2 regions of the Phocaeicola sp. RTP21359st1_B8_RTP21360_211022 genome follow, and region 1 is predicted to be linked to the other one. Evidence: riboswitches for the same ligand, from Rfam matches in the RefSeq annotation. Region 1 holds a riboswitch; the other holds the start of a gene.
What was found. A riboswitch is a leader RNA that binds a small molecule or an ion and turns the genes downstream of it on or off. The one in region 1 is predicted to bind cobalamin.

Region 1 (7,495 bases):
CCGGTTACATTTATGGACCGGGTATGCCGCGTTCTTACTTTGCCGGAGTGAAATTGAGTTTTTAATTTGTATATATTATTGCCGGGAGAGGAGCGCTGTCCGCCCTCTCCCGGCAATTTGCGTCATAGAATAAATAACCTGTTATAGGACTTTCGAACAGGTTATTTTAGATAATAATTCTTTTGATACTCTTTATTTAGAATAATTATCTAAAATAAAATGATTTATTGGATGTAAAATCTGCTATTCCTATCTTTGTGAAGAAATAAATCTGAAATGTGATTAATATAAAGATAAATCTTCTATATAGCTGTCTGTTATATGGATTTATCGGAATTAATAAGTAAAAAGGTCAAAAAAGATGGGTATTGCTGAGTTGATAAATAAGGAAAAGAAAACAGCATTTTCTTTCGAGGTTCTTCCACCGTTGAAAGGTACTGGAATTGAAAAACTATATGCTACAATAGATACATTACGGGAGTTTGATCCTCTTTATGTCAATATTACCACTCATCGCAGCGAATATGTGTATCGCGAGTTGGGGGGTGGTTTATATGAACGTAATCGTTATCGGCGGCGTCCGGGTACGGTAGCGGTGGCTGCGGCTATACATAATAAATATGATATTACTGTTGTACCGCATATTTTGTGCAGTGGTTTCTCGCGTGAAGATACGGAATATATATTGCTTGATTTGCAATTCTTAGGTATTACTAATCTGTTGGTACTCCGGGGTGACAAGGCAAAAGATGAATCTTCTTTTGTTCCCGAGAAAGATGGTTATGCCCATGCTTTGGAGTTGGAAGAGCAGATCAATGCTTTTAATGAAGGCAAATTTATTGATGGAACGCCGATTCAGGCTCCTTTAACTCCTTTTCGTTATGGGGTGGCAGGCTATCCGGAGAAGCATGAGGAATCTCCCAACATGGAACAAGATTTATATTGGTTAAAAAAGAAAGTGGAAGCCGGAGCCGATTATGTAGTGACACAAATGTTTTATGATAACCGAAAATACGTTGACTTTGTGGAGCGTGCAAGAAAAGAGGGGATTAATGTTCCTATCGTACCGGGCATCAAACCTTTTTCCAAGCTATCACAACTCAGTGTTATTCCTAAAACATTCAATGTGGATTTACCACAGGAATTGGTTGTGGAAGCAATGAAATGCAAGGATGATAAAGAAGCGCGTGCATTAGGCATAGAGTGGTGTATCAATCAATGCCGGGAGCTGATAGCATATGGGGTTCCGGGGATACATTTTTATACAGTGGGTGCGGTGGATAATGTGAAAGAGGTGGCGACAGCTGTTTATTGATAGTCTTTAATGGAAATGTTTCTGTCAGGTCATTTATTGCTCCGTATCTTAACGGTTTAAGATGCGGAGCAAAATTATTTTGTAAATGGGTTATAAGTCATCTTCCAAAGCTGTGCTTTTGGCATAAGCCGTACTCTTTGCTTCAAAAAAATCAGTCTTTACCATATTGGCATTGGAATATTGAGATACCCAGTGCATGCTTTCCGGCTCTTTATGGTTTTCTTCGTACAGAGGGCCAAAACCTAAACTACTCCAACGGAGATTGCCTAAATATTGAATATAATCTTCTATCATTTTCCGGTTGAGTCCCTGTATATTGTCTCCTATTACATATTGTCCCCATTCTATTTCCTGCTTGACCCCCTCACGCATCATGTATTCATATATTTTTACTTTATCGGGAGTGAATAAATCCGGTTTCTCTTTCTTTAATTCCAGAATAATGTTGCGGAATAACCACAGATGCGTGTTTTCATCTCGATTGATATATCGGATTTCTTGTGCGGAACCTGACATTTTTCCATTACGGCTCAAGTTATAGAAAAACATGAATCCGCTATAGAAATAGATTCCTTCCAATATATAGTTGGCGATAAGGGTTTTCATCAATGTGAATCCATCCTGACTTTCCTGGAATTCGTTATAGCAATTGCCTATAAAGGTATTTCTTTTCAGCAGGTGTCCGTCTGTCTTCCATTGGTAAAGGATCTCGTTACGCTTTTCGGGGCTACAGATAGAATCCAGCATGTAACTGTAGCTTTGGCTGTGTACACATTCCTGAAAGGCTTGGATATGGAGGCATAGATTAACTTCATTGGCTGTGATGTATTCGCTGATGGTGGGCAGATTATTGCTTTGTAAAGAATCAAGGAACACTAAAAAACTCAGGATTTTATCATAGGCGGTGCGTTCTGCCTGGTCCAGGTGAGGATAATCCTTGGTGTCTTGGGTGAGATTGATTTCTTCGGGAATCCAAAAATTATTCATGGCCTGACGATACCAGTCACTAACCCATTTGTAGCGCATATTATTGAAATCATTCAAATTGGTGGTGTTTCCTCCAATCATTCTTCTGTGACGGAGGTCGGTATCTCCCTCAGGATTGAAAAGGGCATTCTTTTTTAATTTTATTGTATTCATGATTTATTGTTGTTTTATATTCTGTCTTCTTGTTTTACTGCTAACTCAAGGCTGTATATTAAAAATAAATTTGTTATTCATTTCTTGTAGGGGCGCAAGCATGGTGCCCCTACAAGAAATGTTTTAGCATGACAATTCAGTACTGGAGTGTTTACGAAAAGATCAGGAAGCACAGCTTTCACATTCTTCTACTTCCAATGATTTGCTGCGGACATAATATACTGTTTTTACGCCACATTCCCATGCCAGCAAATACAGGTTTAATACTTGTCTCAGGGTAAATTCATTGGTAATGTATAGATTCAGACTTTGCGCCTGGTCTATATGTAACTGCCGGATCCCTGCGGCACGGATACTCCATGTCTGATCTGTCAGATAAGCACTTTTATATATCCAATAGGTCTTATCGGACAATGCCGGTGCAACACGTGGCAGCATGGCTCCTTTCTTTTCTTCCAAGAAGAAACGTTTCATTACCGGATCTGTTCCGGCAGTGGTTCCGGCAATGATACTGGTGCTGCTGGTGGGGGCAATGGCAAGAAGATAGGCATTTCTCATTCCTTGTGTGGAAACCTTTACAGCCAATGCTTTCCATTCTGGCGAATTGTAACCCCGTTTTATAAAATAAGCTCCGGTCTGCCAGTCGCTGCCTTCAAAATAATGATAGGCCCCTTTTTCTTTTGCCAGTTCGCTACTTGCTGCTATGGCAGCATAGTTGATACGTTCGAAAACTTTATCCATAAAACTGAGATGTTCCTCGCTTTCCCAACGAATGCCGCGAACAGCAAGAGCATGATGATAGCCGCTGACTCCCAAGCCGATACTGCGGTAGCGATGATTGGTAATCTGAGCAAAAGGAATCGGATAAAAGTTCAGTTCAATCACATTATCCAATGCCCGTACTACAGTTGCCACCTTTTCTTTCATTTGTTTTTCATCCTCCAAGGGCAAATGTCCTAATGAAAGGCTGGCAAGATTACATACCACAAAGTCTCCGGGCCGGATTGTTTTGACTACCACTGTATCACCATCTTCCGTACATATCTCTGTAGAAACTGTTTCAATGGAGGACATGTTTTGTGCTATTTCCGTGCAAAGATTGGAGCAATAAATGATTCCCCGGTGCGCATTGGGATTGGCACGGTTCACGGTGTCACGATTGAATGTAAAGGGAGTACCTGTTTCTACAGCCGAACGCAGTATCAGTCTGACGATATCTTTGATGCTCATGCTGCGCTTGGAGAGTCGGGAGTCATTTACGCAATCCATGTATCTTTGTTCCCATTCCTCTCCGTAGTAGTCTTCCAGACAGTATCCTTTGACGGTTATTATTTCATTGGGGCAGAATAAATGCCATTGCTGGTTTAAATCCCGTTTCGCCATACGCCAGAATAAGTCCGGATAGCATACGGCGGGGAAGATGTCGTGCGCTTTCATCCGGTCATCTCCATTATTGGTCCGGAGTTGCAGAAACTCAGGCAAGTCTTTGTGCCATACATCCAGATAGACGGCTACGGCTCCCTGACGCATACCTAACTGGTCAACGGCTACAGCAGTGTCATTCACCAGTTTCATCCATCGGATTACACCTCCGGCCACACCTTTGAATCCGCGTATGTTTCCACCTGCGGCACGAACTTTGCCAAAGTACATTCCCATTCCTCCTCCAAATTTGCTTACCATCGCAAAATTGTCTAAGCTGCGGTAAATGCCTTCCAGACTATCGGGCACTGTATCAATGAAGCAACTGGATAACTGGTGATAAGGTTTTCGGGCATTTGCCAGGGTAGGAGTGGCCATTGTGACTTCCAGACGACTTAATATATCATAGAACTTTTTTACCCATTGCAGTCTGTTCTGTTTTTCGGGCATAGCGAGATGAAGGGCAATCCCTAAATACATTTCCTGCACAGACTCTATAGGTTCGTGTGAACGGGTACGGATCAGATAACGTTTGGCAAGCAGATCCAGTCCTGAATAATTGAAAAGCTTGTCACGTTCGGGACACATGAAGCCGGCTGCCGTTTCTATCTCCTGTGGAGTATAGGAGGCCAAGATATAATTACCATACAAGCCCTCGTCGGTGAGGTAGCGTAATTTATCATAAAATGAAAAGATGCCGGCAGCTTCCGCCTGTTCGGTCAGTTTCTTTGTCAATCGGAAATTCAGCAGACGCGCTGCAATGAATTCCCAGTCGGGAGTTTCTTGTGTTGTCAGTTCTACAGCCGCTTTGACAAGTGCCGCCAACCGTTCCCCGGATGTCATATCCGGTTTACAGAAACTTGTGAATTTCTCTGCGAGAAAGGTTAGACTATATTCCTTCCCGGAGAAGTCTTTTTGTATCTCTTTCAGTATATTTGCTATAGTATCATCACCGGTTCCGGTAATGATTTGACTGAGGACTTTTCTTCTTTCTGTGCGCTGCCAACGGTAAAGTATATAGTTTTTGGCTTCTGCGTAAAAGCCATGTTCCATCAAGCTACGTTCCACTTCGTCCTGAATGCGTTCTACACTACGATTTGCTTCGTTTTGATGCAGAAATTGTTCCACTTCATCTACTATGGTGTAGACAGCTTCATCTGTTATTTCTTTTTGGGTACTGATAAAACTTTTCCGTATGGCAACGGCTATTTTTTCCCTGTCGTAGGATTCTGTTGTCCCATTCCTTTTAATTATTTGCATGAGATGCTGTTGGTATGAATTATTGTATATTTTCGTACCGCTTCCCTAACCCCACGAGTAGAAACGGCCTTTGATGAATGGCAGGTCTTCTGACTGGCTCCTCATTTCCGATGCCTTCCCGCGTTCTCGTTATGTGGAGTCAGGCAGTGGCAATAGGTACGTATCGGAAATTTTATCGGAGTTTCACAGCAGCGGGACTGTCCGGGATTTACACCCGATTCCCTTTTAATCCGGATAGAGGACATCTATTCGGAACCGATTCGGGAACAAAGATAATGGAAATTGGAATTATTACAGCATTGAGTTAGTTTAAAAATCAGAAATGATTTATAAAAGTTGGATGGTATTAAACATTTTGGACAAGTTCTACTACCATGCTTCCAAGCAGCACAGCTACTATTGTTATGAGTAACCAATTGATATACTTGCTTTTCGATCTCGTCTTTTCTTTTTCTGAATGACACTGATTTTTACCATATAACCGAATGATTCCCCAATGCGATTGGCACTGCGTATCACTCGTGAAGTATGTACACCACATCCCATCATGTGAGCGGAATATTCAGAAATAAATCCACTGACATCTATCAAAGTTTCGGCTGTCTTATCCATTTAAATGAAGTTATGTTTTTCTTTTTTTAGAATCCATAGACACGACATGGCTTTCCAGTGGAAGGCATTTCCTTGTCAATTTCAATCTTTAATTTTTTTATATTCAATATTTCTTCTCCTTCAAGCATCAGGCACATAATAAGAAAACAACCGTTTTTCTCACATTCCATATCGAATAACCGGTGTTGTGAAAACATGCCTAACCCATGTGAGTCAATAAGAATAAACTTTGGATGGTTATAAAGTAATGCAGCCAGAGAGTCCCAATTAAGCTTCATGTCAAACATAAAGAAGTCTTTGGTTGCATAGTCGTTGGTTGCCATATTGCCGGTATATAAAACCAATGCTTTACCTTCTATGTCCAAGTTATTAAAGTATTCGTCGGCTGGTAGTCCGTTCCGACAATCTACCACGACGGCATCTGTTACATATTCTTTATAGCGGGGAGCTTCCATATAGCAATCCATGTGGGTGCCGATGTGTCCGAGACGTTCCGTTTCTTTGGCATCAAGTTCGAACTGTGCCAAATCTTCATCACTTAACTGTAAATGTAGTTCTTTGGTAATCGTTTCTTGTTGGTACATATTTAAAGAATTTTAAAGTTTAACCTAATGAGAGTATCAATAATTGAGCCGTAAGTACGCGTAGGAACATAGCAAGCGGATATACGGTGGCATATCCCACGGCCGGAGCGTCACATGAAGTCAGATCATTGGAATAGGCGAGGGCAGGCGGATTAGTATTTGCTCCTGATAATACACCAATAAGGGTATAATAGTTTAATTTACAGGCATAACGCCCAATGAGCCCCGTTATGATTAATGGTACGGTCGTAATAATAGCTCCATACATAATCCAAATATATCCACCTTCATTTACAATTGTCTCTATAAAATCTTTCCCGGCTCCCAACCCTACACAAGCTAGGAATAAGGAAATCCCGATTTCTCTTATCATCAAGTTAGCACTCATCGTGGTGTATGTAATCATTTTATATTGAGGACCGAAACGACTGATAAGAATGGATACAATAAGCGGTCCACCTGCTAGACCAAGTTTTACTGGTTGTGGAATACCTGGAAACATAAATGGAATACTTCCCAAGATACATCCTAATGCGATGCCGAAAAAAATGGGGATAAGATTGGGATGATTCAGTCTCTTCATGGAGTTTCCCAAAACCTTTTCGGCATGAGTGACAGCAAGTTCACTACCAACTATAGTTACACGGTCGCCCATTTGCAACTGTAAATGTGGGGAGGCTACCAAGTCTACTCCTGAACGGTTGATACGGGTGATGCTCGCACCGAAGTTATTTCGTATCTTAAGTTGTGAGAGCATTTTTCCATTTAACTCAGGCTTTGTTATCAAAATGCGGCGTGAGATAAGTTTCTTGTTTAACTGTTCCCATTCCATTTCTACCTGTTTGCCAAAAAATACTGTAATCGCTTCAATGTCAATAGGGTTCGAGATAACCAGAATCTTGTCATCAATATGTAATATCGTTTCTGAATTTACTAGTTCCACTTCCTGCTGTCCGTCATGATGGCGTATGCGCGAAATGACGAAGTTGCGGTTTACCAAAGGACGTATTTCCTTAATGGTCTTCCCATGTATTGCTTCATTTTTTATCTCTAATGTAACGGGGCGTACGGTCAGTTCCTGTAAATGTCCCAATCCTTTTTCGGCATCGGCTTCTTCTTGTGATGTTTTGATATTAAGAATGTATTTCAGTGCAAGCAATGA
Region 2 (7,495 bases), on a different contig from region 1:
AGCCTTTCATTGTAAATTCCCGCCATAAAGTGGCTGTATGTTCTACATAACCGTCTATCTTATTCACCGGTATATTCTGTGCCATATAGTAGCGTTCGCTGACCCCTGTCAGGCTGTAACCCACATTAATCCAAGGAGTTTCGATGGTGGTCGAAGCATTGCCGCTATGCTGAGGCGTATAGGGCAGCTGGTCTTTATAATTCTTGGCATCGGGATTTGTCATATCTATGGCTTTTTGCCAGGAATAGTTGCCGCTTAATCCTACGTTTATGTTAGGGCAGACCGGTATGGAAGTAGCCATTGTCGCATCAAGGCCGGTGATATGTACCGTGCCGTAATTCTGCATTTTCCATACATAAGTACTGGGAAAGGCAACTATTTTATCGGTTACTTCATTATAATATCCGTCAAGAGTGACAGAAAGGAAATCGGTGAACGGAAACGGCTTGCCGTTCCAAGTGACACCTATATTGTATTCGCGTGCCTTTTCCGGGCGTAAGGAGGTATTTCCTATGCGTAGATAATAAAGGTCATTGAAGGTAGGTACGCGGAACGTATTCTTATACATTGCGCGGACGTATAATTGTTCTTCTTTCCATGGCTGAATGGAAACGGACAGGGTGGGCGACAGGCGTTTCCGGTCGTCGGGAGTATTCCCTGCTTTTACTTCTTCCGTAATGAAAGTCCCCACCAATGTGCACGATAGCTTGATACGTCCCCATTGGTAACGTGCATTGAGGGCTGTGAGCGAGGAATATCTCACCGGGTTGGGGCTGTCGTTGATATTGGTGTGAAGGGTATTGATGAATCCATCCTGCGCGAGCGATAATTCCAGACCTTTGACGGGCTGATAAAGCACGGCGGCGGACAGATAATATTCGTCCTGACGGTTGATGTCGGTCTGCTTTCCGTTTTCATACTTCACGTCTGTATCTTCGTATTTGTTCCAAGAATGGTTGAACTTGGCTTGCGCCTGCAAAGTCCATTTGGGGGAGAAGGTTTTCTTATAACGGGCTTGGGTGAAGAAATTCTCGTCCCACAAACGTTCTTCTGCCTTCGGGTTGTATAGAATGACAGCACCGGGCAGTCCGCGTTCGGAATAAAAATAATAGGCTTTCACATCCAGTGTACTTTCGTCATGGAAAGTATGAAACAGATTCGCCTCTCCCTGCCATGTATGAATATCCGAATTGTTTCTTTTCTCTTGAGTGATGTATTTTCCGTTTTCCAATGTGAAGGGATAATTACCGTCGGCACGCATAAAGGAAGCATCGACTGACAGACCGGTGTGTTCTCCCAGCTTCTGCCATCTGCGTATGGATGGGGCTATGTAGCCGAAGGCTCCTCCCCGGATTTGTATTTGTGACAGGGAGGATTTACCATTTTCGAAGACGGGTTTCTCCGTTTCAATGCTGAGTACTCCTGCCGAAGCATACAGACGGGCCGGTTGCAGCAGATTCTCATCTTGTCCGATTGCCAATGAAAGAGAGGATACATTGTCGAGGGAGAAACGCCCGATATCGATTTGTCCTGCCTGACTGTTGCTGACGACTACTCCATCATAGCTGACTGCTGTGTGTGCAGCTCCTAAATTGCGGACGGAAACGGTCTTCAGACCGCCTATGCCTCCATAATCGCGGACGTTGGTTCCGGCAAAACGCCTTACGGCATCTGCCATATTCTGTAACCCCAAGTTCTTTATATCTTCCTTGTTGATAAGTTGTACAGGGCTGCCGGTTGTTATTTTGGCAGGCGGACGTCTTGCTGTAACCGTAACTTCATCTATTTTATGCACTTTTCCGGTGATGGAATCTCCTTTCTTCTGTGCCTGTATTTCAAGCGGCAATAGGAGAAAGCTGCAAAGCAGACAAAGCCATAGCTTATAAGCCTGGTTATTTCCTTTCATTTAAAAAAAACATATTAATGAATAAATACCGCATTCTTACCGCTGCTCTTTCCTCGAAAGCGACGGTCGATGACTTTACGTTTTGCAGGTCTTCTGACTTACTCCTGTTTACTTGCCTTCCCACCTTATTATATATACAGGCAGTGGCGTGAGTGGATAAGTAAACCTATCCCCTTATAGGGGTAGATGGAGCTTACAGCAGCGGGACTGTTCAGGACTTGCACCTGATTCCCTTTTCATCCGCTTCCTCGCATCAGTCGGAGGTACGCGGAACAAAACATGGCAAAGATAGTTTGTTTGGATGAATAAGAAAAGGGAAATGATAAAAAATCCTTTTTTTAATTAGTTACAGATTTATTTTCTCCCAGCAAAAGTAGGCGTGTATAACGGTTCTTTTTTTAGTGACAAAACGACTTGATTCTATCCATGTTGAAGATAAAATAGAATAGTATTGAATAAAATAAAACTGATGCTTAACAACATTCAAATATTGATTTGCTTTATTCAATACAATCACTATATTTGTTAAATGGATAATCTTAAAATACGTAATAGATGAAACACTTGAATTTTATTTTAGCCGGTTTATTTTTCCTGTGCGGTATTTGTTGTCGGGCACAAGTGCTTCCTTTGGAAGAAAATGTGGTGCTGAACACCAAGGAAGGACAAATCAAAGGAAAACTGCTTTTGCCCGGTGGGGTGAAAACCTGTCCGGTGGTGCTTATTATAGCCGGCTCCGGACCTACGGATATGGATGGTAATTCAGCCATTGGCAATTTGAGGAATAATTCGTTGAAGTTTCTGGCGGAAGGCTTGGCGGCAAACGGCATCGCTTCCTTGCGCTTTGACAAGCGGGGGATAGGAACCAGTGCGTCGGCAGGTAAGGAGGAAGCGAAACTTCGTTTTGAAGATTATGTGAATGATGTGACGGGCTGGATTGATTACTTGGCGAAAGAGAAACGTTTTACGACAATCACGGTGGCAGGACATAGCGAAGGGGCACTGATTGGAATGCTGGCCTGTCAGAACCGGCCGAAGGTGAAAGGCTATATCTCGGTTGCCGGTGCGGGGCGTCCTGCCTACGAGATTATAGAGGCGCAAGTGGCTGCTCAACAGAATCCGGAAGCGGTGCGGAAGGAGGTGGCATCCATTAACGGGTCCTTGAAAAACGGCAAGGAAGTGAGTGACGTGCCGGCTTATCTGCAATCATTGTATCGGGCTTCTGTCCAGCCTTATTTGATTTCCTGGTTCAAGTATAATCCCCGGACGGTGATTGCTTCCGTCAAAGTGCCGGTCCTCATTGTTCAGGGTAAAAATGATATTCAGGTTTCGGTGGAGGATGCCGAACTTCTGAAAAAGGGTTGCCCGGCTGCCGAACTGCTTTTGATTGATAAGATGAACCATGTGCTGAAAGATTGTGAATCAAAGGCCGTACAGCAGCAGATGCTTACTTACGGGAATCCTTCTCTGCCGGTGAACAGTACTTTGATAGCTTCTGTCAGTACATTTGTGAAAAAACTGAAATGATATGGGAGAAATAAAGAAACGTTTGCCGTTGAAATGCCCTGCGTGTGATGCACCGTTGAGGGAGATTCATTTCGGTCCGGCACCCAATCCTGTCTGGTTGGTGTTATGCGGCAGAGCATCTGATGGTGTGGCTGTTGTGTCGTATGTTGATAAGCCATCTTTATGGATAAAATAAAAAAGAGGATGCCAAAAGTCTTGTTGAAGCTTTGACATCCTCTTCTATGTTATACTGATGCGTTATTTAATCTTTTCTCGAATCTTGCTAAGATAGGCACGCATCCCCGCAGCATCTTTCTTGTTGATGATATCTAACAGCTCATTTAATTCTGTACGGATACCTTCTACCTGTGCAGGGGTGCGGGGATTGAATAAAATTTCCTGCAACAGGTAGTCGTCTTCGTTCAATACTCCTTTGGCTATCTTCATGTGGCGTTTGAAAGTAGTACCGGGAGCGTCCTGATGCTTCATTACTGCCGCAAAAACGAAAGTGGAAACAAAAGGGATGGACAGCGAATAGGCCACTGTCTCATCGTGCTCTTCAAAGGTATATTCAAAGATGTTCAGACCAAGGTTTTGGTATAAGTCCTTGAAGAAGATTTTACCCAGATGGTCGCCTTCGCTGATGATGATGGCATTTTCGGTGCTCAGTTTGTCAAGGTTGGCAAATGTGGGACCGAACATGGGGTGGGTAGATACATAACGGAATCCGCATTGGTCATAAAACTCTTTCAGTCCGGTCTTTACCGAGGCAATATCGCTGATGATGCAATCCTTGGGGAGAGCGGGCAATACTTGGTGAAAAGCATCCAGCGTATATTTCACGGTTGCCGCATTGATAACCAGTTCGGGCTTGAATTCTTCAATTTCTTCGAGTGTGGTATATCGGTAGGTGTTGTAAACGAAACGAAGGCGTTTCGGGTCTACATCAAATACAGCGGTTTCGTGCTGGAAGCTCAATACATCGGTAAAGAAGGAGCCCATTTTACCGGCTCCTAAAATTAGAATTCTCATAATCTTTCTATGTTTATTTATTAATGTCCTAAATTTATAGTGTTACAAAAAAATCCCGCATCCATTTTAGGAGCGGGATCCAACGTATCTTTTTCAATTTCAGTATTTATTATCTGTTATTTCATACATACAAATTCCCACTCTACTTTCTTGCCGAAGTAAAAGTAATAATAAGAATAATATGTATAAGTAAACAAATTCATAAGCCTGATTTCTTTTTGTTCTAAATTTGAGGGCAAAAGTAATACTTTTATTTAAGGTGCAAATCAAAAAAAAGATTTTTTTGTATTTTCTTGATGAGAAATTCTCCATGTCTTATGATTTAGAAGAATCCTCATAGACTTTTCATTTGTTTAAATGTAATAATATTGCTCTCCTTTGCTTAAACATGGTTAAAGGTGAATGAACTGGTAACTGTCTTTCTTGTACTTAAAGCTTAAAATATATTTATTTGTCAGACAAATAAGATAAATTGAATTCGCTAACTTTAAATATCAGTCAGATGTATAATTTGAAACTTCATAATCAGGCTGTAACTTTAGTTGACCAGGTTGAGGACAGCTTGCTGAATTATTTTCGTGAGCATGATTTGCGTATAGGAGATTCTATTCCCAATGAGTTGGATTTGGCGGCTGCTCTAGGGGTGGCACGTAGTGTGTTACGTGAAGCTTTGAGCCGTTTAAAAATGATGGGGATGATAGAAACACGTACCCGGAAAGGGATGATTCTGACAGAACCTTCTATTTTAGGTGGAATGAAGCGGGTGGTTGACCCTCGTATTTTGAGCGAGGATTCATTATTTGATATACTTGGCTTTAGGATAGCTTTGGAAATAGGTATATGTAGTGATCTGTTTCGGAATATTACACCTGAAGATATTGTGGAATTAGAAGAAATAGTGCGTTTGGGTATTGTGTTTGAAAATAATGAGTATGCGCCTATAAGTGAATTTACTTTTCATGCTAAACTTTATGAGATTACCGGAAATAAGACTATCCGGGAATTTCAGGAGATCATTCATCCGGTGATGGTATTTGTAAAGGATAAATTCAAAAGGTTTCTTGAGCCTATCAATGTCGAAATGAAGAAAAACGGCGATTTGGTCACTCATGCCGACCTTTTGGAATATATAAAGAAGAATGATGAAGCGGGGTATCGTGACGCATTGGAACGTCATTTTGCGGTTTATAAGATTTTTATGTCGGAACGGGAAAAGTTGAAGGAATCCCATGATATGGATTCAGTCTAATTGATATGAAGGAGAGAAGAACAGCACTTTATGATAGAAGTTCTTTTAATCGGGATATAATGGAAATATATAAAGTCATGAAGTATCGTATTTATTTTTTTTTGATTGTATTTGTTTTTATGATTGGTGGTCTGTGGGCATCGCCTGTGAAAGTTATTGTAAGACAGCCTGTTTTACCTGTATTAACACTGAAAGAAGCGAATCCTGTACTGAGATTGGAGTTTGTCAAACAGGCTTCGGGTGATTGTGCTGTCCGGGAAATTGTTTGCTCTTTGAAAGGGAGTACAGACTTAACGGATATTGAACATATCAGGCTTTATGCTTCGGCTGCGGATGGAACATTGTCTGTTGAACATCCGTTAACGCTTCCCATGCAAGTTTCTGAAAAAGTTTCTTTCAAGGAACCTTTGGTCTTGAAAGACGATACGACCCTTGTCTGGGTGACGTTGAAATTGAAGGACCGGGTCAATCTTTCTCACCGTGTCCGATTGGCTTGCTCTTCGGTAAAAACAGTGAAGGGAAAAGGAGAAGTTTTGCTGGATGGCTCTTTGGTGGATTTGCGTCTTGGTGTGGCTGTACGTCAGTTTGGACAAGATGGAGTGAATACTTCCCGTATTCCGGGCATCGCTACTTCAAAGAACGGAACATTACTGGCTGTTTACGATGCACGTTATGATACCTCGCGCGACTTGCAAGGTAATATTGATATTGCTTTGAATCGTAGTTTTGACGGTGGTGAAACTTGGCAGCCTATGCAGGTTGTCCTGGATATGAAGACTTGGGGTGGCTTGCCTGAAAAATATAATGGAGTAAGTGATGCTTGCATTTTGGTGGATGAAAAGACTGGAGATATCTATGTGGCAGGACTGTGGATGCATGGTGTTTTAGATGGAAAAACGGGGAAATGGGTAGAAGGTATGACCCAGGATAGTACGCGTTGGATTCATCAATGGCATGCGAAAGGTTCTCAACCGGGACTGGAGGTGAAAGAAACATCTCAATTCTTAATTACTAAAAGTACCGATGAAGGACGGACATGGAGTGAACCGATAAATATTACCCGGAATACAAAGCGTCCGGAATGGTGGCTTTATGCACCGGCACCGGGGCATGGAATTACATTGAAAGACGGAACTTTGGTCTTTCCTACCCAAGGACGGGATAAGGATGGAATGCCTTTTTCGAATATAACCTGGAGTAGGGATGGAGGGAAAACGTGGACAGCCGGTAAGCCTGCCTATCATAATACGACAGAATGTATGGCTGTGCAGCTGCAAGATGGAAATATCATGCTTAATATGCGTGATAATCGGAATTATGGTAATAAGGAGATAAATGGACGTAGAATTTGTGTAACTGCTGATTTGGGTGAAACATGGGTAGAACATTCCACTTCCCGTAATGCATTGGTTGAACCTACTTGTATGGCAAGTATCCATAAACATCTTTATAGAAGAAACGGTATGGAGAAGTCTATTCTTTTATTTTGTAATCCTGAATCGTATAATAGTCGGGATCACATGACATTGAAGGTCAGTCTGGATGACGGAAAAACATGGCCGGAGGAAAGAAAAATTCTGCTTGATGAATATGGCGGTTTCGGATATTCTTGTATTACTTCTGTTGACGGGGAAACTATTGGGATATTGTATGAAAGCAGCCAGGCACAGATGGTTTTTCAGCAAGTAAAAATAAAAGAGTTAATCGGAGATTAAAGAATAAATAAACTTCTGTTTCTTATCTCCGGAAAAGGTGATATGGGATACTGCAAAAGTAAATTTGCTTATCATTTTATCATTCTG

Region 2: it holds a riboswitch for cobalamin, as region 1 does, so the genes downstream of both, AB5062_RS13335 (TonB-dependent siderophore receptor) here and AB5062_RS03265 (ribonucleoside-diphosphate reductase subunit alpha) in region 1, are expected to answer to the same signal.

The regions. Positions count from the first base shown of each region.
Region 1 covers NZ_JBDFXP010000004.1:154,832-162,326, forward strand. The annotation lists gene AB5062_RS03250 (TonB-dependent receptor) at 1-65, shown strand, start outside; gene metF (methylenetetrahydrofolate reductase [NAD(P)H]) at 362-1,315, shown strand; gene AB5062_RS03260 (ribonucleotide-diphosphate reductase subunit beta) at 1,406-2,455, opposite strand; gene AB5062_RS03265 (ribonucleoside-diphosphate reductase subunit alpha) at 2,618-5,137, opposite strand; cobalamin riboswitch at 5,199-5,412, opposite strand; gene AB5062_RS03270 (hypothetical protein) at 5,540-5,749, opposite strand; gene AB5062_RS03275 (hypothetical protein) at 5,776-6,333, opposite strand; gene AB5062_RS03280 (putative transporter) at 6,353-7,495, opposite strand, start outside.
Region 2 covers NZ_JBDFXP010000024.1:18,937-26,431, reverse strand. The annotation lists gene AB5062_RS13335 (TonB-dependent siderophore receptor) at 1-1,906, opposite strand, end outside; cobalamin riboswitch at 1,972-2,199, opposite strand; gene AB5062_RS13330 (alpha/beta hydrolase) at 2,462-3,433, shown strand; gene AB5062_RS13325 (hypothetical protein) at 3,435-3,608, shown strand; gene AB5062_RS13320 (prephenate dehydrogenase/arogenate dehydrogenase family protein) at 3,671-4,444, opposite strand; gene AB5062_RS13315 (FadR/GntR family transcriptional regulator) at 4,947-5,693, shown strand; gene AB5062_RS13310 (sialidase family protein) at 5,813-7,408, shown strand.